DNA from 3 places in the Kitasatospora sp. NPDC001225 genome. Region 1 is predicted to be linked to each of the others. Evidence: riboswitches for the same ligand, from Rfam matches in the RefSeq annotation. Region 1 holds a riboswitch; each other region holds the start of a gene.
The links. A riboswitch is a leader RNA that binds a small molecule or an ion and turns the genes downstream of it on or off. The one in region 1 is predicted to bind cyclic di-AMP.
Positions count from the first base shown of each region.

Region 2: linked by a shared signal. The riboswitch ahead of ACWDCZ_RS08980 (transglycosylase family protein) and the one ahead of ACWDCZ_RS05755 (M23 family metallopeptidase) in region 1 are both predicted to bind cyclic di-AMP.
Region 3: linked by a shared signal. The riboswitch ahead of ACWDCZ_RS35040 (C40 family peptidase) and the one ahead of ACWDCZ_RS05755 (M23 family metallopeptidase) in region 1 are both predicted to bind cyclic di-AMP.

Region 1 is NZ_JBSFJC010000010.1:85,609-99,829, forward strand. It holds gene ACWDCZ_RS05745 (DUF2470 domain-containing protein) at 1-494, shown strand, start outside; gene ACWDCZ_RS05750 (APC family permease) at 553-2,103, opposite strand; gene ACWDCZ_RS05755 (M23 family metallopeptidase) at 2,450-3,430, opposite strand; cyclic di-AMP (ydaO/yuaA leader) riboswitch at 3,433-3,570, opposite strand; gene ACWDCZ_RS05760 (MFS transporter) at 3,985-5,466, shown strand; gene purB (adenylosuccinate lyase) at 5,474-6,904, opposite strand; gene ACWDCZ_RS05770 (HelD family protein) at 7,024-9,150, shown strand; gene ACWDCZ_RS05775 (MarR family winged helix-turn-helix transcriptional regulator) at 9,191-9,646, opposite strand; gene ACWDCZ_RS05780 (DUF3037 domain-containing protein) at 9,731-10,147, opposite strand; gene ACWDCZ_RS05785 (HipA family kinase) at 10,144-10,899, opposite strand; gene ACWDCZ_RS05790 (NAD(P)/FAD-dependent oxidoreductase) at 11,091-12,449, shown strand; gene ACWDCZ_RS05795 (GDSL-type esterase/lipase family protein) at 12,513-13,751, opposite strand; gene ACWDCZ_RS05800 (aminotransferase class I/II-fold pyridoxal phosphate-dependent enzyme) at 14,006-14,221, opposite strand, start outside.
Region 2 is NZ_JBSFJC010000018.1:71,322-76,327, reverse strand. It holds gene ACWDCZ_RS08995 (ATP-binding protein) at 1-456, shown strand, start outside; gene ACWDCZ_RS08990 (DUF397 domain-containing protein) at 842-1,105, opposite strand; gene ACWDCZ_RS08985 (hypothetical protein) at 1,664-2,623, shown strand; cyclic di-AMP (ydaO/yuaA leader) riboswitch at 3,075-3,245, shown strand; gene ACWDCZ_RS08980 (transglycosylase family protein) at 3,232-4,623, shown strand; gene ACWDCZ_RS08975 (hypothetical protein) at 4,920-5,006, shown strand, end outside.
Region 3 is NZ_JBSFJC010000171.1:9,209-14,214, reverse strand. It holds gene ACWDCZ_RS35045 (C40 family peptidase) at 1-945, opposite strand, end outside; gene ACWDCZ_RS35040 (C40 family peptidase) at 1,173-2,288, opposite strand; cyclic di-AMP (ydaO/yuaA leader) riboswitch at 2,299-2,452, opposite strand; gene ACWDCZ_RS35035 (C40 family peptidase) at 2,791-3,828, opposite strand; gene ACWDCZ_RS35030 (NYN domain-containing protein) at 4,029-5,006, opposite strand, start outside.

The DNA.
Region 1 (14,221 bases):
TCGACGTCACCGACATCGCCCCCGTCGCCGTCCGCGACCGCGTCCGCGCCCGCCTCACCCTGGCCGGCCGACTGCGGCCGGCCCACCTCACCGACGACGGCCTCGGCGTGCACCTGCGGGTGGACGTCGCCCACGCCGTCCTCGCCACCCCGTACGCCACCGGCGCGATCACCGCCGCCGACCTCGCCCTGGCCACCCCCGACCCGCTGGCCCGGTACGAGGCCATGCTGCTCACCCACCTCGCCGACGACCACGCCGAGGCGCTCGACGTCCTCACCCGGCTGCTCGACCCGGCCGTGCTCGCCCACGCCCCGGAGGTCCGCCCGCTCGCCCTGGACCGCCACGGCCTGGTGCTGCGCCTGGACCACTCGCACGGCCACCGCGACGTCCGCCTGGTCTTCCCCGAACCCGCCCGGGACACCGACGACTTCGGCCACCGGATGCACGAGCTGCTGGCCGCCGCCCAGTACGGCCTGCCGGTCCACCGGCGCTGAACCCGGGCCCGCCCGGCGCGAACGCCCGGGCCCGCCGGCCACCGCGGCCCCGGCCCGGTCACCGCTCGACCGCGTCCTCCAGCACCACCCGCCCGATCCGCGCGTACAGCCCGGGCCGCCACCGGCGCACCGCGAGCGCCAGCCCGACCCCGCCCGCGAACACCCCGATCACCAGGTACGGGATCAGCCGGAACAGCAGCGTGTGCGCCGCCTCCCCCGCCGCGGCGTCCCGGTTGAGCACCAGCAGCACCACCACCCCGGCCATCGCCACCCCGCCCGCCAGCGGCGCGGCCAGCGTCCGGAACCAGTGCGCCGTCTCCGGGTGCCGTCCGCGCACGTGGAAGTACCCGACCACGGCGAAGGAGCAGAGCGTCTGCACGACCAGGATCGCCATCGTCCCGAGCAGCGCCAACAGCGTGTACAGGTGCGCGTACGGGTCCATGCCGGCCGCCAGGAACCCCGCCACCAGCCCCACCGCGATGACCGACTGCGTCACCGAGGCGATGTGCGGCGAGCCGTGCCGCGGATGGGTGCGGCCGAGCGCCGGGTGCAGCAGCCCCTCCCGCCCGATCGCGTACAGGTACCGGGCCGCGCACTGGTGGAAGGCCATCGCGCAGGCGAACGAGCCGGTGACGACCAGCCATTGGAAGACCTTCACCGCCCAGGCCCCCAGGTGCGCGGCGAGCTGGTCGAAGAACAGGCTGTTGCCGTCCTTGCCCGGCACCGCGCCGCCCGCCACCGCGACCGCCCGCTCGACGCCGTTGCCGGACACGATCATCCAGGACACGAAGACGTAGAGCAGCCCGACCCCGATCACGGAGATCAGCGTGGCCCGCGGCACCACCCGCTTCGGGTCGCGGGACTCCTCGCCGTACATCGCGGTGGACTCGAAGCCCACCCAGGACCAGAACGCGAAGAACAGTCCGAGTCCGGCCGCCGAGGTGCCCGAACTCCCCACCCCCTTCAGCGCGTTCAGCGGGTTCAGGGTCCCGGCCGCGAGCCCGTCCGGCCCGCCGCCGGAGAGCAGCACCGCCAGTGAGACCGCCGACAGGACGCCGATCTCCAGCACCAGCGCGACCCCGAGCACCCTGGCCGTCAGATGCAGGTCGAACCAGCCCATCACCCCGATCACCGCCGCCCCGAACAGCGCGTACCAGCCCCAGCCGACGTCCACCCCCAGCTGCGAACGGACCAGCCCGCGCAGCGAGTACGCGAAGAAGCCGAGGGCCGCGGCCTCGGTGACGACGTACGCGAGCACCGCGAGCAGCCCCGAGGCCATCCCCGCCACCCGCCCCAGCCCGTGCGAGACGTAGCCGTAGAACGCGCCGGCCGCGGTGATGTGCCGGGCCATCGCCACGTAGCCGACCGAGAACACCGTCAGCACCACGGTCGCCACGATGTACGCCGCGGGCGCGCCCGCGCCGTTGCCCTGACCGACGATGATCGGCAGGTTGCCGGTCATCGCGGTGATCGGGGCGGCGGTGGCGAGCGCCATGAACACCACGCCGACCAGGCCGACCGAGTCCGCCTTCAGCCGGTCGACCCCGCCCGCCCCGGGCCGCTCCCGCCCGGCCGTCTCCCCCGCCACGCCCCCGCTGCGGACCGCCATCCGGCCTCCTCGCCTCCCGGCCCGCCCGACCGCCGGACCGGCCGGGCACTGACCGTCCGCCAGCATGGCGCCCCGGAGGCGCCCGGAGATCCCGGCGACCACCCTGTGGGACACCGGAGTTGACGCTTCGTTCGATCTCTCGAACACCCCGGGCGGGCCCGGGAACGAAAGCGGCCGGCCCGGCCGCACGAGGAGGTCCTCATGCGGCCGGGCCGGCCTGGGCGTGTCCCGCGCCCATGTCCGCCGTGCGGCGATCACCCGGTCGAGCGGTCACCCGACATGACCATCCCGGGCGATCGGTTCGCCCGCAGCGGCGGTGGTTCCTGGTACCCCGGAGCTCTCGGGGTCAGAGCGCGACGCCGTGCGCGCGCAGGTAGGCGACCGGGTTGATGTCCGAGCCGTACTCCGAGCCGTTGCGGATCTCGAAGTGCAGGTGCGGGCCGGTCACGTTGCCGGTGGCGCCGGAGAGGCCGATCTGCTGGCCGGCGGTGACGGTCTGACCGATCCTCACACCGATCGAGGAGAGGTGCGCGTACTCGGCGTAGTGGCCGTCGGCGAGCCTGATCTCGACCTCGTTGCCGTAGGCGCCGCCGTTGCCGGCCTTGACCACGACACCGTTGGCGACGGCGCGCAGCGGGGTGCCGGTGGAAGCGACGAAGTCCTGGCCGGTGTGGTGGCCGGAGGCCCACATCGAACCGGCCACGCCGTAGGCGGTGCCGAGCCGCGGGCTCGCCAGCGGGGCGACGAAGCCGGAGGTGGCGGCGGCGACCGGAGTGGCGGTCACGGCCTGGGCCGGAACGGCGACCTGGAGCTGGGTCTCGAGCTGCGCGGACGGCTTGGCGACCTCGGTCTGCACCTGGACCTGGGCCTGCGGCTTGGCGGCCTGGGTCGCCGGAGCGGACGGCTTGGCGGGCTTGGCCGGAGCGGCGGGCTTCGCCGGGGCGGCGTCGGCGGCCGGAGCGGCGGCGTGGCCGGACAGCGCGAGCTGCTGGCCCGGGAAGATCAGGTTCGGGTCGGCGCCGACGACCGAGCGGTTCTGCTCGTACAGCGCGTGCCAGCCGCCCTCGACGTTCTTGGCGTCGGCGATCTTGGACAGGGTGTCACCGCTGACGACGCGGTAGCTCTCCTGCGCGGCCTGGGCAGCCGGAGCGGCGGCCCGCGTGGCCTGCTTGACCTCGGTGGAGGCGGCGGCCGGAGCGGCCGGGGTGTGGGCCTGGGCGCTCATCGCGGTGACGAGCGGGAGGGCGAAGGACACACCGGTGACGGCGGTGGCGATGCCGATGCGGGCGGCGCGGGGCAGGGCGATACGACGAGCCTGTGCAGGCATGGAATTTTCCTCTCCGACGCCTGCGAGGTGAGCTGTCGGGTTCGGGCTGGAGTTGCCCGGCCGCTTGCGCGGCTTCACCCCAAGCCGGTCCTGGACGCCCGCGCCCTGAGGCGCGAACTCCGGTCCGGCGACTTACCTGTGGGTCCCCCGCTCCTGCCGTACAGAGTTCGTTTCGAACCACCGGGCAGCGGCAGGACTCGGCGTTCCACCCGGCGGATCCGTCCGGACTGGCCGGGCGGTCGCTGAACTAAAACCCATCCGTTCGGGTGAAGCAATGTCGATCTCTTGAAACGGCAACGATCCCCCCTGTCCCAGTGACCCTCCGCAGGCCCGAGCCCACGGTGCGTACACAACCCATTCACCCCCCGCCACTGATCCACGACCCTGCGCCGAGATCGGCCACGCCGCGCACCCGTCCGCTCACGCACCGCCAGCCGCCAACACACCCACCGGTGACCCTTGTCACGTGCGCCTCAGCAGCGCAGGATTCGCCCGTGGCCACCTCCGAGGCCGGCACCCTGCGCCTGGGCACCGCGCAGGGTCGCTGGGTACTAATGGCGACGGTGCTCGGCTCCAGCATGGCGATGCTGGACGGCACCGTGGTGAACGTCGCGCTGCCCCGGATCGGCGCCGACCTCGGCGCCTCCCTCGCGTCCCTGCAATGGACCCTGAACGCCTATCTGCTCACCCTGGCGGGCCTGATCCTGCTCGGCGGCGCGCTCGGCGACCGCTACGGGCGGCGCAAGGTCTTCCTGATCGGCGTGGTCTGGTTCGCCGTCGCCTCCGCGGCCTGCGCCGCCGCGCCGAGCATCCATGTGCTGATCGCCGCCCGCGCCGTCCAGGGCATCGGCGGGGCGCTGCTCACCCCCGGCTCGCTCGCCATGCTCCAGGCCGTCTTCCACCCTGACGACCGCTCGGCGGCGGTCGGGCTCTGGTCCGGCCTCGGCGGGGTGTCGGCGGCGGTCGGCCCCTTCCTCGGCGGCTGGCTGGTGGACGGCCCCGGCTGGCGCTGGATCTTCCTGCTGAACCTGCCGCTCGCCGCCGCCGTGATCGCGGTCACCACCCGGTCGGTGCCGGAGAGCCGGGACGAGGGCGCCTCCGGCCGCTTCGACGTCCTCGGCGCCGTGCTCGCCGCCCTCGCCCTCGGCGCGATCACCTACGCGCTGACGGCGGCCGGCGAGGGCCTGTCCCCCGCCGTCTGGGTCAGCGGGGTGCTCGGAGTGGCGCTCGGCGTCGCCTTCGTGGCGGTCGAGCGCCGCGCGCCCGATCCGATGCTGCCGCTCGGGCTGTTCTCCTCCCGGCTGTTCACCGCCGTGAACCTGGTCACCCTGTGCGTGTACGCGGCGTTCAGCGGCGTCTTCTTCCTGCTGGTGGTGCAGCTCCAGATCGTGTCCGGCTTCTCGCCGCTGGTCTCGGGCTTCGCACTGGTGCCGATCACCGTGCTGATGCTGCTGCTGTCCGCGCGCGCCGGGCGGCTCGGCAAGCGGATCGGCCCGCGCATCCCGCTGACCGTCGGCCCCCTGCTGTGCGCCGCCGGGGTGCTGCTGATGCTGCGCGTCGGCCCGGACTCCTCCTACTGGGTGGACGTGCTGCCCTCCGTCACGGTGATGGGCTGCGGCATGACGCTGCTGGTCGCACCGCTGACGGCGACCGTGCTGGCCGCCGTCGAGGTCCGGCACGCGGGCATCGCCAGCGGGGTCAACAACGCCGCCGCCCGCGCGGCCGGCCTGCTCGCGGTCGCCGCCCTCCCGGCGCTGGCCGGGCTGAGCGGCGACGCCTACCGGGTGCCCTCCTCGGTCGACTCCGCCTTCCACACCGCGATGCTGATCTGCGCGGGCCTGCTGGCCGCCGGCGGGCTGATCGCCCTCGCGACCGTACGGGGCAACGTGCTCGCCGCCGACGACCAGCAGGTGGCCGAGCCGAACTGCGACTGGCCGTGCGGCACCACCACCCCGCCGCTGGACCCGGGCCACGTCCCCACGACGCGCGAGGGCCCCGCCACCGGTCCGGCGGCGGGGCCCTCGGCTCAGGGCTGACGAGACGTCAGAGGATGTCGCCGGGCGCGTACTTGGCGGCCTCCGGGTAGGCGGCCGCGACGGCCTCCACCTGGCGGACCACCTCGGCGACCTGGGCGCCGGCCGCGCCGGTGAAGGACAGCCGGTCGGCGAGCAGCGCGTCCAGCGCGGCCCGGTCCAGCGGGATCCGCTCGTCGGCGGCCAGCCGGTCCAGCAGCTCGTTCTCCCGGGCGCCCGCGCGCATCGCCAGCGCGGAGGCGACGGCGTGCTCCTTGATGACCTCGTGCCCGGTCTCCCGGCCGACGCCCGCGCGCACCGCGCCCATCAGCACCTTGGTGGTGGCGAGGAACGGCAGGTAGCGGTCCAGCTCGGCCTCGATCACCGCAGGGAAGGCGCCGAACTCGTCGAGGACGGTCAGGAAGGTCTCCAGCAGGCCGTCGAAGGCGAAGAACGCGTCCGGCAGCGCGACCCGGCGCACCACCGAGCAGGAGACGTCGCCCTCGTTCCACTGGTCGCCGGCCAGCTCGCCGGTCATCGAGGCGTAGCCGCGCAGGATGACGGCCAGGCCGTTGACGCGCTCGCAGGAGCGGGTGTTCATCTTGTGGGGCATCGCGGAGGAGCCGACCTGGCCCTCCTTGAAGCCCTCCGTGACCAGCTCGTGGCCGGCCATCAGGCGGATGGTCTTGGCCAGGCTGGACGGCGCGGCGGCCAGCTGGACGAGGGCGGTGAGCACCTCGAAGTCCAGCGAGCGCGGGTAGACCTGGCCGACGCTGGTCAGCACGTTCTCGAAGCCGAGGTGCCCGGCGACCCGGCGCTCCAGCTCGGCCAGCTTGTCGGTGTCGCCACCGAGGAGGTCGAGCATGTCCTGGGCGGTGCCGACCGGGCCCTTGATCCCGCGCAGCGGGTAGCGGGCGATCAGCTCCTCCAGGCGGCGGAAGGCGACCAGCAGCTCGTCGGTGATCGACGCGAACCGCTTGCCCAGGGTGGTGGCCTGCGCGGCCACGTTGTGCGAACGGCCGGCCATGACCAGCTCGGCGTGCTGGGCGGACAGCTTGGCCAGGCGCACCAGCACGGCCACCGTGCGGTCCCGCACGTGCTCCAGGGACTGGCGGATCTGCAGCTGCTCGACGTTCTCGGTCAGGTCCCGGGAGGTCATTCCCTTGTGGATCTGCTCGTGCCCGGCGAGCTCGCTGAACTCCTCGATCCGGGCCTTCACGTCGTGGCGGGTGACCCGCTCACGGGCGGCGATCGAGCCGAGGTCGACCTGGTCGATCACCCGCTCGTAGTCGGCGACGGCGGTCGCCGGAACCTCGACGCCGAGGTCCTGCTGGGCCTTCAGGACGGCGAGCCACAGGTGGCGCTCGAGGACCACCTTGTGCTCGGGGGACCACAGCTGGGCCAGGGTCGCCGAGGCGTACCGGGAGGCCAGGACATTGGGGATCTGGGGCTTCGCGCTCACGCTTCGCAAGAGTAACAGCCGAGGTCACGCCGGACGTCGGCGGAGTGGGGTAGGCTGGGTCAATTGAGCGCCTTTCAGATGACGCTTCGCAGCCTTCTCACCGCAAGGATACCACACCGATGAGCGAACCGCCAGTGACCGCGCGGGACTCCAGCGCCCTCGCCGCGGCCCTGCGCACCGAGCAGGCCCACCTCACCCGGCTCTACGCCCGGCTGGACGCCGAGCGCGAACGGGCCCGCCGCACCGCCGACGGCACCCACGACGGCGCCGGGTCCGGCGGCACCCACCAGGCCCGGCTGGAGCGCGAGGTGCGCTCCCGCGAAGCCGCCCGCCACGCCGCCCGACTGGAGGCGGTCGAGCGCGGCCTCTGCTTCGGCCGGCTCGACGAGCGCGACGGCACCGTCCACTACATCGGCCGCACCGGCCTGACCGACGACACGTACGAACCGCTGCTGCTCGACTGGCGCGCCCCGGCCGCCCGCCCCTTCTACACCGCGACCCCCGTCCACCCCGGCCCGGTGGTGCGCCGCCGCCACCTGCACACCCGGGGCCGCACCCTCACCGGCCTCGACGACGAGGCGCTCGACCTCGCCGGGCTGGACGACTCCGGCCGCCGCGCCCTGGTCGGCGAAGCCGCCCTGCTCGCCGCCCTCGACCGCGAGCGCACCGGCCGGATGGGCACCGCCGTCGCCACCATCCAGGCCGAGCAGGACCGGGTGATCCGCTCCCCGCTGCGCGGCGCCCTGGTGGTCCAGGGCGGCCCCGGCACCGGGAAGACGCTGGCCGCCCTGCACCGCGCCGCCTACCTGCTGTTCACCCACCGCGCCGCGCTGGAGCGCCGGGGCGTCCTGGTGATCGGCCCCAACCCCGGCTTCCTGCGGTACATCGAGGAGGTGCTGCCCGCCCTCGGCGAGACCGAGGTGGTGCTCCGCACCGTCGCCGAACTCCTCCCCGGCCTCGCCGCCACCGGCACCGACGACCCCGCCGCCGCCTTCGCCAAGGGCGGCCCCTGGATGGCCGGGGTGCTCCGCGCCGCCGTGGCCGCCCACCAGACGGCCCCCGTCGAGGGCCTGGACCTCGGCGAGGGGCTGCGGGTCTCCGCCCGGGCCTGCGCCGAGGCCCGGGACGCCGCCCGCGGCCTGCGACTGCCGCACAACCGGGCCCGCGCCTTCTACCTGGGCACCCTGCTCGACGCCCTCGCGATCGGCCAGGCGCTCACCCTCGGCCGCCCGTACGACGACGAGGAGGCGCACTACGCCCCGCGCGAGCTGTGGGAGCGGCCGGACGTCCGCGCCGCGCTCGACCCGCTCTGGCCCCGGCTCACCCCGCAGCAGCTGCTCGAACGCCTGCTCACCGACCGGGAGTTGCTCGCCGCAGCGGCCCCCGAGCACGCGACCGCCCTGCTCCGCCCGCCCGGCTCCGAGTGGACGGCCGAGGACGTCCCGCTGCTCGACGAGGCCGCCGAACTCCTGGGTATCGAGGGGCCCTCGGCCCCCACCGGTCAAGACCCGGACGAACTGGCCTTCGCCCAGGGCGTGTTGACCATCACCGGGCAGACCGACGACGCCCTACTGGACTCCGCCGCCCTGGCCGAGCGCTTCCGCGACGACGGCCCGTACCGCTCCACCGCCGAACGTGCCGCCGCCGACCGCACCTGGGCGTACGGCCACGTCGTCGTGGACGAGGCGCAGGAGCTGTCCGCGATGGCCTGGCGCGCCGTCCTGCGGCGCGTCCCGACCACCTCGCTCACCATCGTCGGCGACCTCGCCCAGACCGGCTCGCCCGCCGGCGCCCGCAGCTGGGCCGAGACGCTCGACCCGCACCTGCCCGGCCGCTGGCGCGAGGAACGGCTCACCGTCAACTACCGCACGCCGGAGCCCGTCATGGCCCTCGCCGCCGCCGTGCTGCGCACCGCCGTACCCGGCCACCGGCCGCCCGAGGCCATCCGACCGGGCACCGAGCGGCCCCGCGCGGTCCGCGTCCCGGCGGGCGGCTTCGCCGCCGCGCTCGCCCGGCTGCCCGTCGGCCCGGGCACCCTCGGCGTGATCGCACCGGACGCCCTGGCTACGGAGCTGGACGCGCTCACGGTCGCGGACGCCAAGGGGCTGGAATTCGACGCGGTCGTGGTGGTCGAGCCGGCCGCGCTCGCCCCGCGCGACCTCTACGTCGCCCTGACCCGGACCACCCGCTCACTCACCCTGCTCCACCACCGGCCGCTGCCACCGGAACTCGCCGGGCTGCTCTGACCGGGACGAAGCACTGGTGGCGTACGGGCGGCGCGGGGTCCTACTGCGCGCCGCCCGTACGACCGGCCAGCACCGGCAGCACCTGGGAGCAGATCGAGTGCAGGGCGATCCGCTGCTCGTCGGTCATCGCCTCGAAGGCCTGGTGGGTCCGGGCCATCTCGCCGCGGATGCGGTTCAGGATCTCCCGGCCCTCGGCCGTGATCACCACGATCTTCACCCGGCGGTCACCGGCCGCCGCCTCCCGGTTGGCCAGGCCCAGCGACTCCAGCCGGTCCACGATCCCGGTGACGTTCGAGGCGTCGCAGCCGAGCCTCCCGGCCAGCGCCCGCATCGGCACCGGCTCCTGCACCGCGCCCAGCGCCTTGGCCTGCGAGGAGGAGAGCCCGTGCCGGGCGGCGGCGGCCGCGAAGTCCTGGAAGTACGCGGCACCGACGGAGGCCAGCGCCTCCATCAACTCGGCGTTGGTCGGTACGGTCGTCGTCGCTGTCGAACCCATGGGGCCAGAGTACGACCAGGTGCTTCAGCAACTCAAGCTTTGACCACGGCAACCGTCCGCGAGCCGCCCCGGAACCCTCCGGTGTCAGAGCACCAGCTGGTCGAACAGCCGCCGGAGCTCCGCCTCCGGGTCCGCGGTCAGCCCGGTGTGCACCGGCCCCGGCTGGACGATCGCGCTGCGCGGCGCGGTCAGCCAGCGGAACCGCTGCCCGGCGCTGTCCCCCGCCGCCGGACCGGCCTGCGGGCCGCCGTGGCAGACCGCCTCGATCCCCTGCAGCGCCCGCCGCACGCCCTGCACGTCCGCCACCGGGTCCAGCGCCAACAGCCGGGCCTGGTCCAGGTGGGTCCGGGCGGCCAGGTGCGATTCCTGTCGGCAGTACAGCAGCACCCCGACGTTGACGCACTCGCCGCGCTCGACCCTCGGCACCGCGCGGATCACGGCGTACTCGTAGTCGTGCAGCTCGACGGTGGCCGGCAGCACGGACAGCGTGAACTCGGTCATGCGGGCACCTCCGGCAGCCAGTCGCGCGGACCGGCCAGTCGCTCGGTCAGCTGGGTCCGGTACGCGGCGCGCACCTCGTCGGGCGAGTCGAAGCCGAACTCGTCCACCAGCCAGACCTCGGGGATCTGCGCCACCGCGCCCTCGATCGCCGCCTCGGCGAGCGGCGCGAGCGCCTTGTCGGCCGCCGCCAGATCCGGCCGGGCCCCCAGCAGCGCGTGGTCGGAGGCGTCGTACGGACGGCGGATCCAGGCGGCGGCACCCGGCCAGTTGTGGTGGAAGATCAGGCTCGCGCCGTGGTCGATCAGCCGCAGCCCGCCGGTCGCCACCAGCAGGTTGGGGTTGCGCCAGGAGCGGTCGACGTTGCCGATCAGCGCGTCGAACCAGAGCACCTGCCCGGCGAGCTCCGGATCCACCTCGAAGCAGAGCGGGTCGAAGTTGAGCGCGCCGCTGACGAAGGCCATCCCGAGGTTGGTCCCGCCGCTGGCCCTCATCTGGTCCTGGATCTGGTGGTCCGGCTCGCTGCGCGCGAGCACCGGGTCCAGGTCGACCGTCACCAGCTCCGGCACCGGCAGCCCGAGCCGCCGGCCGAGCTCCCCGGCCAGCACCTCCGCGACCAACGCCTTGCGGCCCTGCGCCGCACCGACCCATTTCAGCGCGTACAGCCGCCGATCGTCGGCCTCGACCAGGCCCGGCATCGAGCCGCCTTCTCGCAGTGGCGTCACGTACCGGATCGCCGTCACCTCGGGTAGCACGGCCGACAGCCTATCGGTGTCGCCGCCCTTTCCTCTCTCCCCCTCCCGCCGCCACCCCGTTCTCCCTCTTCTCCCTCTTCTCCCTGCCCTCCTCCACCCCACCCCCACGGCCCCACCCCGGTGGCAGCCCCCGCTGCTCCGTGCGAGTGTGGCGGACAGTAATGGGGACCTTCACGGCAAAGGGATGAGCGATGGAACGACCTCGGATCCTGATCGTGGGCGGTGGCTTCGCCGGCCTGGAGTGCGCCCGCCGCCTCGAACACAAGCTGTCACCGTCGGAGGCCGAGATCTCGCTGGTCACGCCGTTCAGCTACCAGCTCTACCTCCCCCTCCTCCCCCATGTCGCGGCCGGCGTCCTCACCCCGCAGTCCGTGGCCGTCTCGCTGCGCCGCACGCTGCGCCGCACCCACATCGTCCCCGGCGGCGCCATCGGTGTGGACCCGGCCTCCAAGGTGTGCGTCGTCCGCAAGATCACCGACGAGGTGGTGGCGCAGAAGTACGACGTCCTGGTGCTCGCCCCCGGCAGCGTCACCCGCACCTTCGACATCCCCGGCCTCACCGACTACGCCCGCGGCATGAAGACGCTCGCCGAGGCGGCCTACGTCCGCGACCACGTGATCGCCCAACTCGACCTCGCCTCGGCCACCTTGGACCAGAAGGAGCGCGAGTCCCGGCTCCAGTTCGTGGTGGTCGGCGGCGGCTACGCGGGCACCGAGACGGCCGCCTGCCTCCAGCGCCTGACCACCGCCGCCGCCCACCGCTACCCGCGGCTGGACGCCCGGCAGATCAAGTGGCACCTGATCGACATCGCCCCGAAGCTGATGCCGGAGCTCGGCGACCCGCTCGGCGAGGCCGCCCTGGAGGTGCTGCGCGACCGCGGCATCGAGGTTTCGCTGGGCGTCTCGGTGGCCGAAGTCGGCGCCGAGACGGTCAAGTTCACCGACGGCCGGGTGCTCCCCTGCCGCACCCTGATCTGGACGGCCGGGGTGGCCGCGAGCCCGCTGATCGGCACCCTGGACGCCGAGACGGTCCGCGGCCGGCTCGCCGTGACGGCGGAGATGCGGGTGCCGCAGTTCGAGGGCGTGTTCGCGCTCGGCGACGCCGCCGCCGTCCCCGACCTCGCCAAGGGCGACGGCGCGGTCTGCCCGCCGACCGCCCAGCACTCCGCCCGCCAGGGCCGCGCGGTCGCGAACAACGTGATCGCCTCGCTCCGCAACCAGCCCCTGGAGCCGTACTACCACAAGGACTTGGGCCTGGTGGTCGACCTCGGCGGCAAGGACGCGGTCTCCAAGCCGCTCGGCATCGAGCTGCGCGGGGTGCCCGCCCAGCTGGTGGCGCGCGGCTACCACCTGATGGCGATGCGCACCAACGCGGCCAAGTTCCGGGTGGGCGCCAACTGGCTGCTCAACGCGACCGCCGGCGACGACTTCGTCCGGACCGGCTTCCTCGCCCGCCAGCCCGCCCGGCTGCAGGACTTCGAGTACACCGACGCGTACCTGACGAAGGATCAGGTCATCGCGCACGCCCAGTCCCTGCTCGCCAAGGGCTGAGCACGGCGGAACGGCGGAACGGTGCCCCCACGGCCGAGGCCGCGGGGGCGCCGAACGGTGTGCTCACCGTGCGGTCAGGTACATCCCGCTCGCGTCCTGCCCGGCCGTGTTGCGGCACGCGTAGTCACCGCTCGGGCGCGCCCACAGCAGCGTCAGACAGCGCCCGACCGCCTGCTGGCCGTAGTAGTTGGGGTGCATCGACTCCTGCAGCACGCCCTGCGTGGAGTTGAGGCCGCCGTCCAGGAAGCGCGCCCACTCGCTGGTGGTCGCGGACGGGCCGGAGCTCGCGGTCGGCTGCCGGGTGGCCGTCGAGCAGACCTCGCGGCCCTGCAGCATGTCCGACAGGTCCAGGAACTGCGCGCCCTTGGCGGCGGCGACGCCCGCCAGCGCCTGGGAGATCTGCGGCACCATCGAGTCGCGGGCCCAGTCGGCGTCGCCGTCCCAGAACGGGCAGCCGCCGGTGTTGGAGCGGGTCCAGCCGCTCTCCGGGTACCGCATCTCGGCGCCGCGCGGGATCGGCGACGGGTAGGACTGCAGCACCAGGCGGTAGTCCGACTGCGCGTAGCCGGCGCCGGTCATCACCGCGCGGATCTCGTCGATCGCCTTGCCGACCCCGGCCATCGCGGCGGGCATCTTGGCGTCGATCCCGGACTGCGCGGAGTCGTGGCAGTAGGAGTACCAGATCAGGTAGTCCTGCACGCAGGTGGAGATGACGTCCGAGAAGCCCAGGTCGTTGCCGCCGATCGACAGGGTGATCAGCTTGACGTTGTTCTGCCGTGCCACGGTGGCGAGTTGGTCGGCCTGCGGGGCCTCGCCCTTGAGCGACTGCCCGCCGTTGGCGGCCCGGAAGACGTTGGCGCTGACGGCGCCGGAGCAGGCCAGGTCGATCTCGTTCTGGGCCCCGGTCGAGGCGCTGAGCACCTCGGCGACGTCCGAGCGGTCGCACCCGCTCGCGGCGGTGGCGCCGTAGACCCGCGAGGGGTCGTACGAACTGCCGGTCCAGGCCCGGTCGGTGCCGTTGCGGCCGCCGCCGGTGCCGGCCGCGTTGCCCTTCCAGCGGCCGGCCTCGCCGGAGATGTAGCTGTCGCCGAGGGTGACGCTGGCGGTGGGCCCGGACGGCAGGACGGCCGGTGCGGCCGGGGTGGACGGAGCGGCGGAGGCCGGCGAGGCGACGGCCAGGCCCGCGACGGCGATCGGGAGGGCCAGGGCCGCGGCGAGCAGTCGTCGGCCGGGGCGAGGGGCGCTGCTGGTGCTTCGGGCACTGCGGGTGCTGCGGGCGCTGCTCGAACAGTTCTCGGGCACTGCGGAACTCCTGCGGCTCGGTCCTCCCGGGGAAACGGGGAACGGGAGGACGCCTGGGTGAGGGTGGGCCGCCGGCCGGTGGCGCGATGAAGATGACATGCGCGCGCCCACCACCGCTAGGCGTCTGCGGGAGGTTTCCGCTTTTGTTACCGCCGGGTTCAGACCAACCGGGCGGGCGACGCCCGGACGCCGCCCGCGGTTCACACCCGCCACACCTGTCCCACCCGCCCCGCACCCCAGGGCCCGACCACGACTCACACCAGCCGCGACCCGCCCCCGCCCGCCCCCAGCACCGCCGCCAGGTCCTCCGCCAGCTCCCGCGCCTGGGCCGCCTCCAGCCGCGCCGTGGTGAACCGCAGCCCGGGCGGCGACTGGATCCGGTACCGCGCGCCGGGCGCCGCGACCCAGCCGCGCTGCACCAGCGCCGCCAGCACCGAGGTCTCGTCCGGCACCGGCACCCAGACGTTCAG
Region 2 (5,006 bases), on a different contig from region 1:
CTGACGGAACTGTTCGACGACGTCGCGCTGGTGGCCTCGGAACTCGTGACCAACGCGCTCCGGCATGCGATCGGCGCACGGCCCGACCCGTCGGGCGGCGCCCTGGGCGAGTACGACTTTCCCATGAAGCCGACCGCGGACGGCCGGCTGCCGATCCGAATAAGCCTGGTGCACCGCGCACCCCAGGTGGTCTGCGCGGTGAGCGATCCGAGCAGCACCGGCCCGGTCGCCCGGGAGGCCGACTTCGTCGCCGAATCGGGCCGCGGGCTGCACCTGGTGGAGTCGTTCAGCCGCTCCTGGGGCTGGCACCCGCTGGGCAGCGGCAAGGTGGTCTGGGCGATGTTCGAGGCCGAGTCGGTCGGCGGTTCCCCGCTGGACGGACACCCCGGGCTCGGCGGCCGCTCACCGCTCGACGGTCCCGTCGACGTCGGCGGACGGCATCGGCGCTCGGCCTAGGACGGGCCCCGCGCTCCGAGCGGGTCCTGTGCTCCCAGCGGGCCCCGTGCTCCGAGCGGGCCCGGCGTTCCGGACGAGCCCTGACCCCGGGACAGGCCCTGCACTCCGGAGGAGCCCTGCCTTCGGGACGGGCCCCGCGCCGGACGGCGCGCGGCCGGTCGACGGACACCCCGGGAGGACCGCACCCCGGGCCCTTCCAGCAGGCCCCGTCGAGAGCCTCCGGCACCACGGAACCGCGAGCGGCTCAGCACGGCCGGGCGGGCCGGGCGGCCGGACGGATCCGGGAGAGGCCTCCGGAGCGAAGACATCCGGAGGAGACAAAGACAAAGGCCGTCGTGGTGTCGGCACCCACGACGGCCCCCCGATGATGGAGCACGGCGGCCGGTCAGACCGCCAGGTGGTCGAACTCCCCGTCCTTCGCCCCCAGCAGCAGGGCGGAGATCTCGGCCCGGGTGTAGATGAGGGCGGGGCCGTCCGGGAACCGCGAGTTGCGCATCGCCACATCGCCGCCCGGCAGGGCCGCGAACTCGACGCAGTTGCCCTGGGAGTTGCTGTGCCGGCTCTTCTGCCAGACCACCCCCTGGAGATCGGCGGCGGCCATCCCGTTGTAGGTGTCGTACGAGCCGTGCGTGTCCTGCGAGTCGTGCATAGAAATCTCCCGAAGAGCTCCGGAGTTGTCGTCCAGCGCGGCGCCCCCGGCACCGCCGAAACGAACGGACCGGCCCCGTACCGGTCCGGCACAACGCCTCACTTGACGTGATGATAGCCGCAGTGCACGTGCATCAGCACGGGACATTGCAGGTGCACGAGGCCTTTTACCCGCAGCCGCGAACTCTTCACGGGCCCTTCCTCTGACGGTACGTAAACGGACATAGCCGATGAATCGTCGAGCCCGCGATAACCGGCCGTGAGCACCTCCCCGCTGAATGTTGATCTTCGAATGCCGGGAGTCGCCCGCCCGTGACCCTCCGTCAAGCCGGGCTCATGCTGTGAGACATCTCACGCGCCCCGGGTGCAACGCCCGCCCCCTCGGATCGCGTCGGGACAAGCACCGGCCACCATGCGGGGGTTGGGCGAAGAATGTCCGGATTGTAGGCAAAGCGCCCGGACCGGCGCCGGAGACGCACCGGGTCCGTACCGCGAGCACGCGAAACCCGTACGGCAGCCGACTGCAAGCCGGACGGGCCGATGTCCTACGATCTCCGGCATGAGCACCGCAGCCATTCCGGGCGCGCCACTGCCCGTCCGTACTCCAGGCTCCCGTGCGCGGGGGCGCCACCGTCGTCCCGAGCGCCCCGAGATCCCGGCCGGCGCCCCGGCCCTGGTGCTCGCCGTGCCCGCGACCGCCGGGCCCGAGTCCCGCTCGGTCGTCGAGGAGCTGCTCTCGATCGTCCGCACCGAGCAGAACGGCGTCCAGACCGCCGTCGGCTACCTCCCCGGTGACGGTGCGGCGGGCGCGAGCGGCGAGGACCGCACCGTGGCCGAGCTGCTGGCCCTGGCCGCCGAGGCCGGGCGGCCGATGCCCGTCCTGGTGCCGCTGGTGCCCGGCCCGCACACCTTCCTGACCGGGCTTCACGCGCTCGCCGCCGAGTACGGCGCGCCCGTCACCGACCCGCTGGGCCCGCACCCGCTGCTGGCCGAGGCCGTGCACGTCCGGCTCTCCGAGGCCGGGCTGGCCCGGGCCGACCGCGCCCGACTGTTCGCCATCGCGACCGCCGCGGACGGCGTGGTGCTGACCACCGTCGGCGGCGAGGACGCGGCCGCCGCAGCCGGCATCACCGGCGTGCTGCTGGCCGCCCGGCTGGCCGTGCCGGTCGTCGCCGCCGCGCTCGACGTGCCCGGCTCGGTGGCCGCGGCCGTCAACCACCTCAAGGACACCGGCTCGCAGCGCCCGGCGCTGGCCCCGCTGGTGATCGGTCCGGAGGCGGACTCCGAGCTGCTCGCCACCGCCGCCGAGGAGACCGGCTGCCCGTCGGCCGCGCCGCTGGGCGCCTACCCGTCGGTCGGCCAGCTGATCGCCTCCACCTACCTGGCCGCGCTGCCCACGCCGTCCCCGGAGGACCTGGCACGGGCCGAGGCGGAGGCGGCGGCCGCCGCCGAGGCCGAGGGGGTCGCGGAGGGCTCCCGTGGCGCCCACGCGGCCGCCGAGGGGCCTGGCGGACGATAAGGACACCGCGCGCGGGTTCGCGCGCACCGAAGGGCCCGGAACGGATCGCGTTCCGGGCCCTTCCGCGTACTTCCCCCCACCCCGTCCGTCCCGTACGGGAGTCACCCGGCAATGAAGGGGAATGTCCGTTCTGGCGCTATTTGAAAGGAAATAGGGAGCGTGGATTCACATGCTCCGATCGCGACCGCTCCCCCACCCGCCGGAGTGCGCCACTCCGCGATTCGACGCACCGTCACGCCGCTCCTGAGGCGGAGCCAGTTGTCGGCTTCCGCAACAGCATTGCCTGAAAACGATCATTTACGATCATGGTGAGTGGCAATTTTGGCAGTTTCCACTAAACCGTGATGCACATCACAGTGGTTTGCAGTTTGAACTTAAGTCTGATTAACGTGCTCCCCGTTCGTGACCACACGAACCCGGTCATCCGCAACGCCGAGTCCTGCCGTCGGATGTCCTGGAAGCGCGAAAACGCACCACGGCAGGAGCGGGGGACCCACAGGTAAGTCGCCCCGGACCGCTCTCCGGAACGGTCCAGGGCTAGGGGTGAAGCCGTGCTCACCGCACGGCCGGGCAACTCCAGCCCGAATCCGACAGCTCACCTCGCAGGCGTGGGAGAGGACCACGTCTTCATGCTGCCCACCAACGGCACCCGTCTGTCCGGCCGTACCCGTCGCGTGATCGCCGCCCTCGGCGTCGCGGGCGTCGGCCTCACCGTCCCCTGCCTCACCACCGGCACCGCCTCGGCCGCCTCCGTCGCCACCTGGGACAAGGTCGCCCAGTGCGAGAGCGGCGGCAACTGGAGCATCAACACCGGCAACGGCTTCTACGGCGGCCTCCAGTTCACCTCCAGCACCTGGTCCGCCTTCGGCGGCACGGCCTACGCGGCCCGCGCCGACCTGGCCACCAAGGACCAGCAGATCGCCGTCGCCGAGAAGGTCCTCGCCTCCCAGGGCCCCGGCGCCTGGCCGGTCTGCTCCGTCCAGGCCGGGCTCACCAAGGGCGGCGCCGCGGCCGCCGTTGACACCTCGGCGGGTTCGACCGCCGCCAAGCCCGCCGCGCCCGCCCAGAGCGCCAAGCCGGCCGCTCCGGCCGCGAAGCCCAGCGCCAAGCCCGCGCAGCCCCAGACCCCCGCCGCGAAGCCCGCCGCGCCCGCCCAGGGCGACGCGCAGGCCTCCACGGACTCCGCCGCCTCCGGCAACCGGAGCGACTGGGTGCAGAAGCGCCAGCAGCAGGCCCAGGGCGGCGACTACACCGTCGTCGAGGGCGACTGGCTGTCCGCGATCGCCGACCAGCACAAGGTGCAGGGCGGCTGGCAGCGGCTGTACGACCTCAACCGCGGCACCCTGACCGAGGGTCCGGACACCATCTACCCGGGCCAGCAGCTGTCCTTCGGCGGCAACGGCCAGGCCCGGGCGGGCCAGCCCTCCGCCGGCACGTCCGGCTCGGACTTCACCTGGTTCGACCGCTCGCAGAAGTCCGGCCAGTCCGCGAACGGCGGTGCCGTGAACGCCCAGCCGACCGCGCAGCCCGAGGCCCCGGCCGCCAAGCCGTCCACCAAGCCGGCCGCGAAGCCCGCCACCAAGCCCGCTCCGCAGCCCCAGGCCCAGACGCAGACCCAGACCCAGGCGCCGGCCGCGACCGGCAGCATGGCCGCCGCGGTCTCCTTCGCCGAGTCGAAGGTCGGTCAGGCGTACGTCTACGGCGGCACCGGCAACGGCGGCTGGGACTGCTCCGGCCTGACCCAGGCCGCGCTGCGCGCCGCGGGCGTCTCCGTCCCGCGCGTCGCCGCCGACCAGGCCGCCGCCAGCACCCACGTCTCGCTGGACAGCCTCCAGGCGGGCGACCTGCTGTTCTGGTCCAACAACGGCAAGGACTCCGGCGTCTACCACGTCGCGATCTACGTCGGCAACGGCAAGTACGTCGAGGCCGCCAACCCGAGCTCGGGCGTCCGCGAGCAGAGCATCGCCAACTGGGCCCCGGACTTCGCCGGCCGGGTCTGAGGACGGCGCGCGGTCCACGGCGCACGGCCGACGGACGGCCGGTAACAGCTGACGGGTACCAGATAACAGCTGACAGATTTCAACATCTGTCAGCTGTTATCCGTCAGCTGTCGGCCGTCGTCCGAACGCTGACCGCCCACCACCCCCGGGGAGAGTCTGGTCGCTCCTCCCCGGGGGTTCCGGCGTTCCCGGGGCCACGGCGTGCCCGACCGTTCCCGACCGCGGTTCCGCCCCGTTCCGTGGTGGATCGCCGCCCCAGCGGGCATGCTGCTGCTCTGCACCCGAGGAGGAGTCACATGGCCCAGGTCACCGTCACCCTCGACGCGAACCTCGCGATCGACGCGATGATGCTTTCCGGCACCAAGAGCCCCCAGGACGCCGTC
Region 3 (5,006 bases), on a different contig from region 1:
CATGCCGACGTGGTGCATGTCCCGGTAGAAGATCACCAGGTCTCCCGGTCGCGCTTCGGACAGGCTGATCCGCTGCCCGGCGTACGCCTGGGCCTGCGAGGTGCGCGGCAGGGTCACTCCGGCCTGCCGCCAGCTGTAGTACATCAGACCGGAGCAGTCGAACGCGTGCGGGCCGGTGGCCCCGTAGACGTACGGGGAGCCGATCATCCGCACCGCGGCGGCCAGCGCGGCCGCCCCGCGCTCGGAGGCGGGCGGGGCGGTGCCGAGGTCCAGCCGGTCGGTGCCCCGGGTGGCGCGCTGCTCGGCGTCCCGGGCGTCCTGGACCGCCAGCCGGGCCCGCTCGACGGCGCCCAGGCCGTTCAGCAGCTTCTGCGCCCCGGCCAGCCGCTGCTGGACCTGCTGCTTGCTGTCGGCGAGCGAACGCCGGGTCCGGTCCAGCTCGGCGAGCTTGTCGGCCGCCTCGGTGCGGCGCTGGTCGAGCCGGCGCTGGCGGGTGATCAGCTCGTGCAGGGTCTCCTGCTGGCGCACGGCGGCCTGGCCCTGGGTGCGGGCGCGGGCCAGGTAGCCCTCCGGGTCGGGCGAGAGGATGAGCTGGGCGGTCTGGGTCATCCCGCCGCCGCGGTACTCGGCCCCGGCCACCATCGCCAGGTCGCCGCGCAGCCCGTTGAGCTGGTCCTGGGCGAGGGCGATCTCGCCCTGGAGGATCGTGGTCTCGCCCTGGAGCCGCCGCTGGGCCTCCTGCGCGGCGTTGAACCTCTCGGACGCCTGCTCGGCCTCGTCGTACAGCTGCTCGACCTGCGTCTTGACGTCCTGACGGTCGCCCGGGTCGGGGCTGGCGGGGGCCGCCTGGGCGCTGCCTCCGGTGGCCGCGCCCAACGCGGTGGCGGCGGCCGCGGTCAGCACCAGCGCCCGGGTGAGCAGTTGGGAACGGCGGTGCACGGGCATGGCGGCAGCGGCTCCAATCCTGCGGCGCGGCCCCCGCCGCCGCACCGGGACGGGCGGCCGTCGAGCGGGAGTCCGGTGGCAGACGTTAGCGAGTCCGGGCAAGCGAGTCCAAACCCCTCCCAACCCGAATATTCACTCCCTAATCGGACATCAGATCGAGCCGCCGGAAAAGCCGCAGGCCCGGCCTCCCCTGGGGGAGACCGGGCCTGGAGACGTCCGAGCGGGGATCAGACCCGCACGATGCCGGTCAGCGGCATGTTGGTGACCGCCTCGTAGCGCACCGACGCGCCCGGCTTGGGGGCGTGCAGCACCTGGCCGTTGCCGGCGTAGATGCCGACGTGGTGGGCGTCGGTGTAGAAGATCAGCAGGTCGCCGGGCTGGGCCTTGGAGAGGTCCGTCCCGAGCCGGGTGCCGGCCGAGGCCTGCGCCTGCGAGGTGCGCGGCAGCGACACGCCGGCCTGGTTGTACGCCCAGACCATCAGACCGGAGCAGTCGAAGGAGCCCGGGCCGGTGGCGCCCCAGACGTACGGGCTGCCGATCTTGGAGGCGGCGGCGGACAGCGCGGCGGCACCGCGCGAGCTGCCGGGGGCCACGTTCACCGGAGCGGTGGTCGTGGGGGCCGAGAGGCTGCCGCGGCTGTTGTCGCGGGAGGCGCGGTCGGCCTGCTGCTGCTGGGCCTGGGCGGCGTCGGCCTTGGCCTTGGCCTCGGCGGCGGCCTTCTCCTCGGCCTGGCGCAGCGCCTGGCGGTCCTGCTCGGTCAGCGTGTTGAGCAGGTCCTGGGCCGCCTTCAGCTTGCCCTGGACCTCGTCCTTGGAGGCCTTCAGCTGCTGGGTGGTCGACTCCAGCTCGGCGAGCTTGCCCTGGGCCTCGTTGCGGTCCTGGTCGAGCTTGCGCTGCTGCTCCTGGAGCTCCTTCAGCTGACCCTTCTGGGTGCTGCCGGCCTGGTTCAGCGCGTCGGCCTGGCTGAGGAAGCTGTCCGGGCTGGAGGAGAACATCAGCTGGACGGTGGGGGATATCCCCCCGTTGCGGTACTGCTCGCCGGCGATCTCGGCGAGGCCGCCCTGGAGCTCGGTGACCTGGGCCTGCTGACGGGCCACCTGGTCCTGCAGGCCGGAGACCTGCTTCTCCAGGTCCTGCTGCTTGGCCTGGGCGGCGTTGTAGTTCTCGGTCGCGACCTCGGCCTGCTCGTTGAGCTGGTCGACCTGCCCCTTGACCTGTTCCTTGGTCGGCTGCGGGTCCGCGTGGGCACCCTGCGCGGAGAGGACGACGGCTGCGGCGGCGACGCCGGTCAGGATCGAGACCCGGGCGCGGCCGGCGGGCTTGGGACGACGATGGGACGCCACGAAGGCGGACTCCTTCTTCCTACGGCCGCCTACCGGGTGAGCTGACGGGTTCGGGCCGGAAGCATGCCCTACGACGCCTCACGGCCGTTCCACCGGCCGACCTGGCGCCGATTCACCCCGGAGGAACGTGGTTCCCCGGCTCCGCTCCGCAGCGCCCCCTACCACTGGGCTCCCCTGTCGGACAGTCGCTTCGACCTGTCCCGCTGCCTTGCGAACTCGACGGTAACCACCGCCGCCACCCTGGCTGGGCGATCGACAGTGCGGTGGTTCGGAGCATGACCCTAGTAACTGAACCGTGATCGGTTCAAATCCTTGTCAGAAAAAAGACAGAAGATTACCCAAGTTCCTTTGTGAAAATGACCGATGGTGACCATTGACGCACACAAGGCTGATCGGTTCTCACCATGTGGTCGTCGAAGGGCCGGAAACCCGAAACGCCACCCCGAACGGGGGTGGCGCTTTTCACAGGCCCCCGCGGGAGCCCCCCGGGCGTGTCGGTCCGTCAGACCCGGCGGATGGTGTTGATCGACATCGCGTCGGCCTTCATCACCTTCACCACGTCACCGGTGTGCGGCGCGTGGACCACCATGCCGTTGCCGATGTACATCCCGACGTGGTGCATGTCGGGGCCGTAGATCACCAGGTCGCCCGGCTGGGCCTGGTCCAGCGAGGGGATCCGGGTGCCGTAGTGGCCCTGCTCCTGCGAGGTGCGCGGCAGCGAGACGCCCGCCTGCCCGTACGCCCAGACCATCAGGCCCGAGCAGTCGAAGGTGGTCGACCCGGTGGCGCCCCACACGTACGGCGAGCCCTGCTTGCTCATCGCCTTGGCCAGCGCCGTGGCCGCGTAGCCGCTGGCCGGCGGCAGGCTGCCGAGGTCGACCCGGTCGCTGCCGCGCGAGGCGCGGTCGTCCTGCGCCTGCTGGGCCCGCAGCGCGGCGCGGTCGGCGGAGCTCAGCGAGTTCAGCAGGTCCTGGGCGGCCTTCAGCTTGGTGTTGACGTCCGACTTGGCCTGGTTCAGGTCCTTGGTGGTGGTGTCCAGCGAGGCGAGGACGGCGGCCGCCTCGGTCTTCTCCTGGTCCAGCCGGCGCTGCTGGTCCAGCAGCCCCTTGAGCGCCTCGGCCTGACTGGTGCTGGCCTGCTGGACGGTGGAGGCCTTGTCCAGGTAGCCGGACGGGTCCGAGGAGAGCATCAGCTGGACGGACGGGTCGATGCCGCCGCTGCGGTACTGCTCGCCCGCCACCTCGGCGAGGCCGCCCTGGAGCTGGGTCATCTGCTCCTGGCCGCGGGCCACCTGGTCCTGCAGCTGGTCGGCCTGCTTGCGCAGCTGGTCGGCCCGCTCCTTGGCGCCGTTGTACTTCTCGGCCGCCTGCTCCTGCTCCTCCTGGAGCTGGTCGATCTGCGCCTTGACGTCCGTCTTGTTCGGCTGCGGCGCGGCGTGCGCGGCCACCTGGGCGGAGAGGGCGACCGCGGTCGCAGCGGCCGCGGTGAGCACGGAGATCCGTGCGCGGCTCGGCTGCTTGGGACGGCGGTGGGAGGCCAAGGGACCGGCTCCTTCTTCCAACGGGCTCACCTGATGGGATGAGATTCCGGAAAATAGGTTTGACGCCAGACCCTAGTGAAGATCTATCCGTTTTGCCACTCCCCCGAAGGCGTGAACTCCGGTCCCCACACTGACTTCACCGGACTCGCACAATGCTCCGAAACAGGCCCTGACCAGGCATCATGCGAACCTCCCCGGGTTCAGGGCCGGGCCAGCCGGTTCAGCAGCAGCACCGACGCCACGGGGCGCGCGCCCGCCTTCCGCACGCCCTCCGCGACCTCCCGGTCGGTGGACACCACCACCACCGGACGGCCCTGCGGCTCGGCCCGCACCAGACGGCGGATCAGCTCGTCGGCCGTCTCCCCGGTCCGGCTGAACCGCACCCGGACCCCGCGCGGTGGCGCCATGATCACCGGGACGTCCAGGTCCTGCCCGTCGAACACGCAGGTGACCTCCGCCTGGGTCCGCTGGGCCAGCATCGCCAGCCCGCCCAGCAGCCGGATCCGCTGCTGCTCCAGCGGCAGCGTCGGATAGCCGGTCTTGGTCACGTTGTAGCCGTCCACCACCAGGTGCACCTGGGGGATCGCCAGCAGCTGGTCCAGCAGCGCCGGATCGTCCTCGGCCAGCCCGCGCCGGGCCACGTCGTGCGGCGAGGCCGCCCCCGGCACCACCGCCTCCACCAGGTCCGCCGGGCGGATCTGGGCGACCGGCAGCGCCAGCTCCCGCTGGAGCCCCTGGGCCGACTGCAGCACGGTGTCCAGCAGCAGCCGCAGCCGCATGTCCTCGACGCTGCGCCCCTCACGGGCCGAACGGCGGCCCTGCTCGGCCGCGTTCTCCAGCTCCAGGACCCGGTGCCGGAGCCGGCGCGCCTCGCTCTCGGCCGCGCCGCGCTCGGCCGCGGCCTGCGCCTTCAGCGCGTCCAGCTCGCCGGCCACCCGGCGGGTCTCGGCCTGCGCCCGGCGGGTGTCGCTCTCCAGCGTCCGCACCCTCTTGCGCAGCGACTCGGCCTCTCTGCGGACGCCGTCGGACTCGGCCCGCTGCCGGTCCGCGTCCGCCCGCGCGGAGGCCCGCACCTCGGCCAGCTCGGCCTGCAGCTTCTCCACCAGCCGGACCGCCTCCGCGGCCGCGTCCTCGGCGCCGGCCCGCTCGGCCTCCTCGCCGGCCTCGGCCACCAGCCG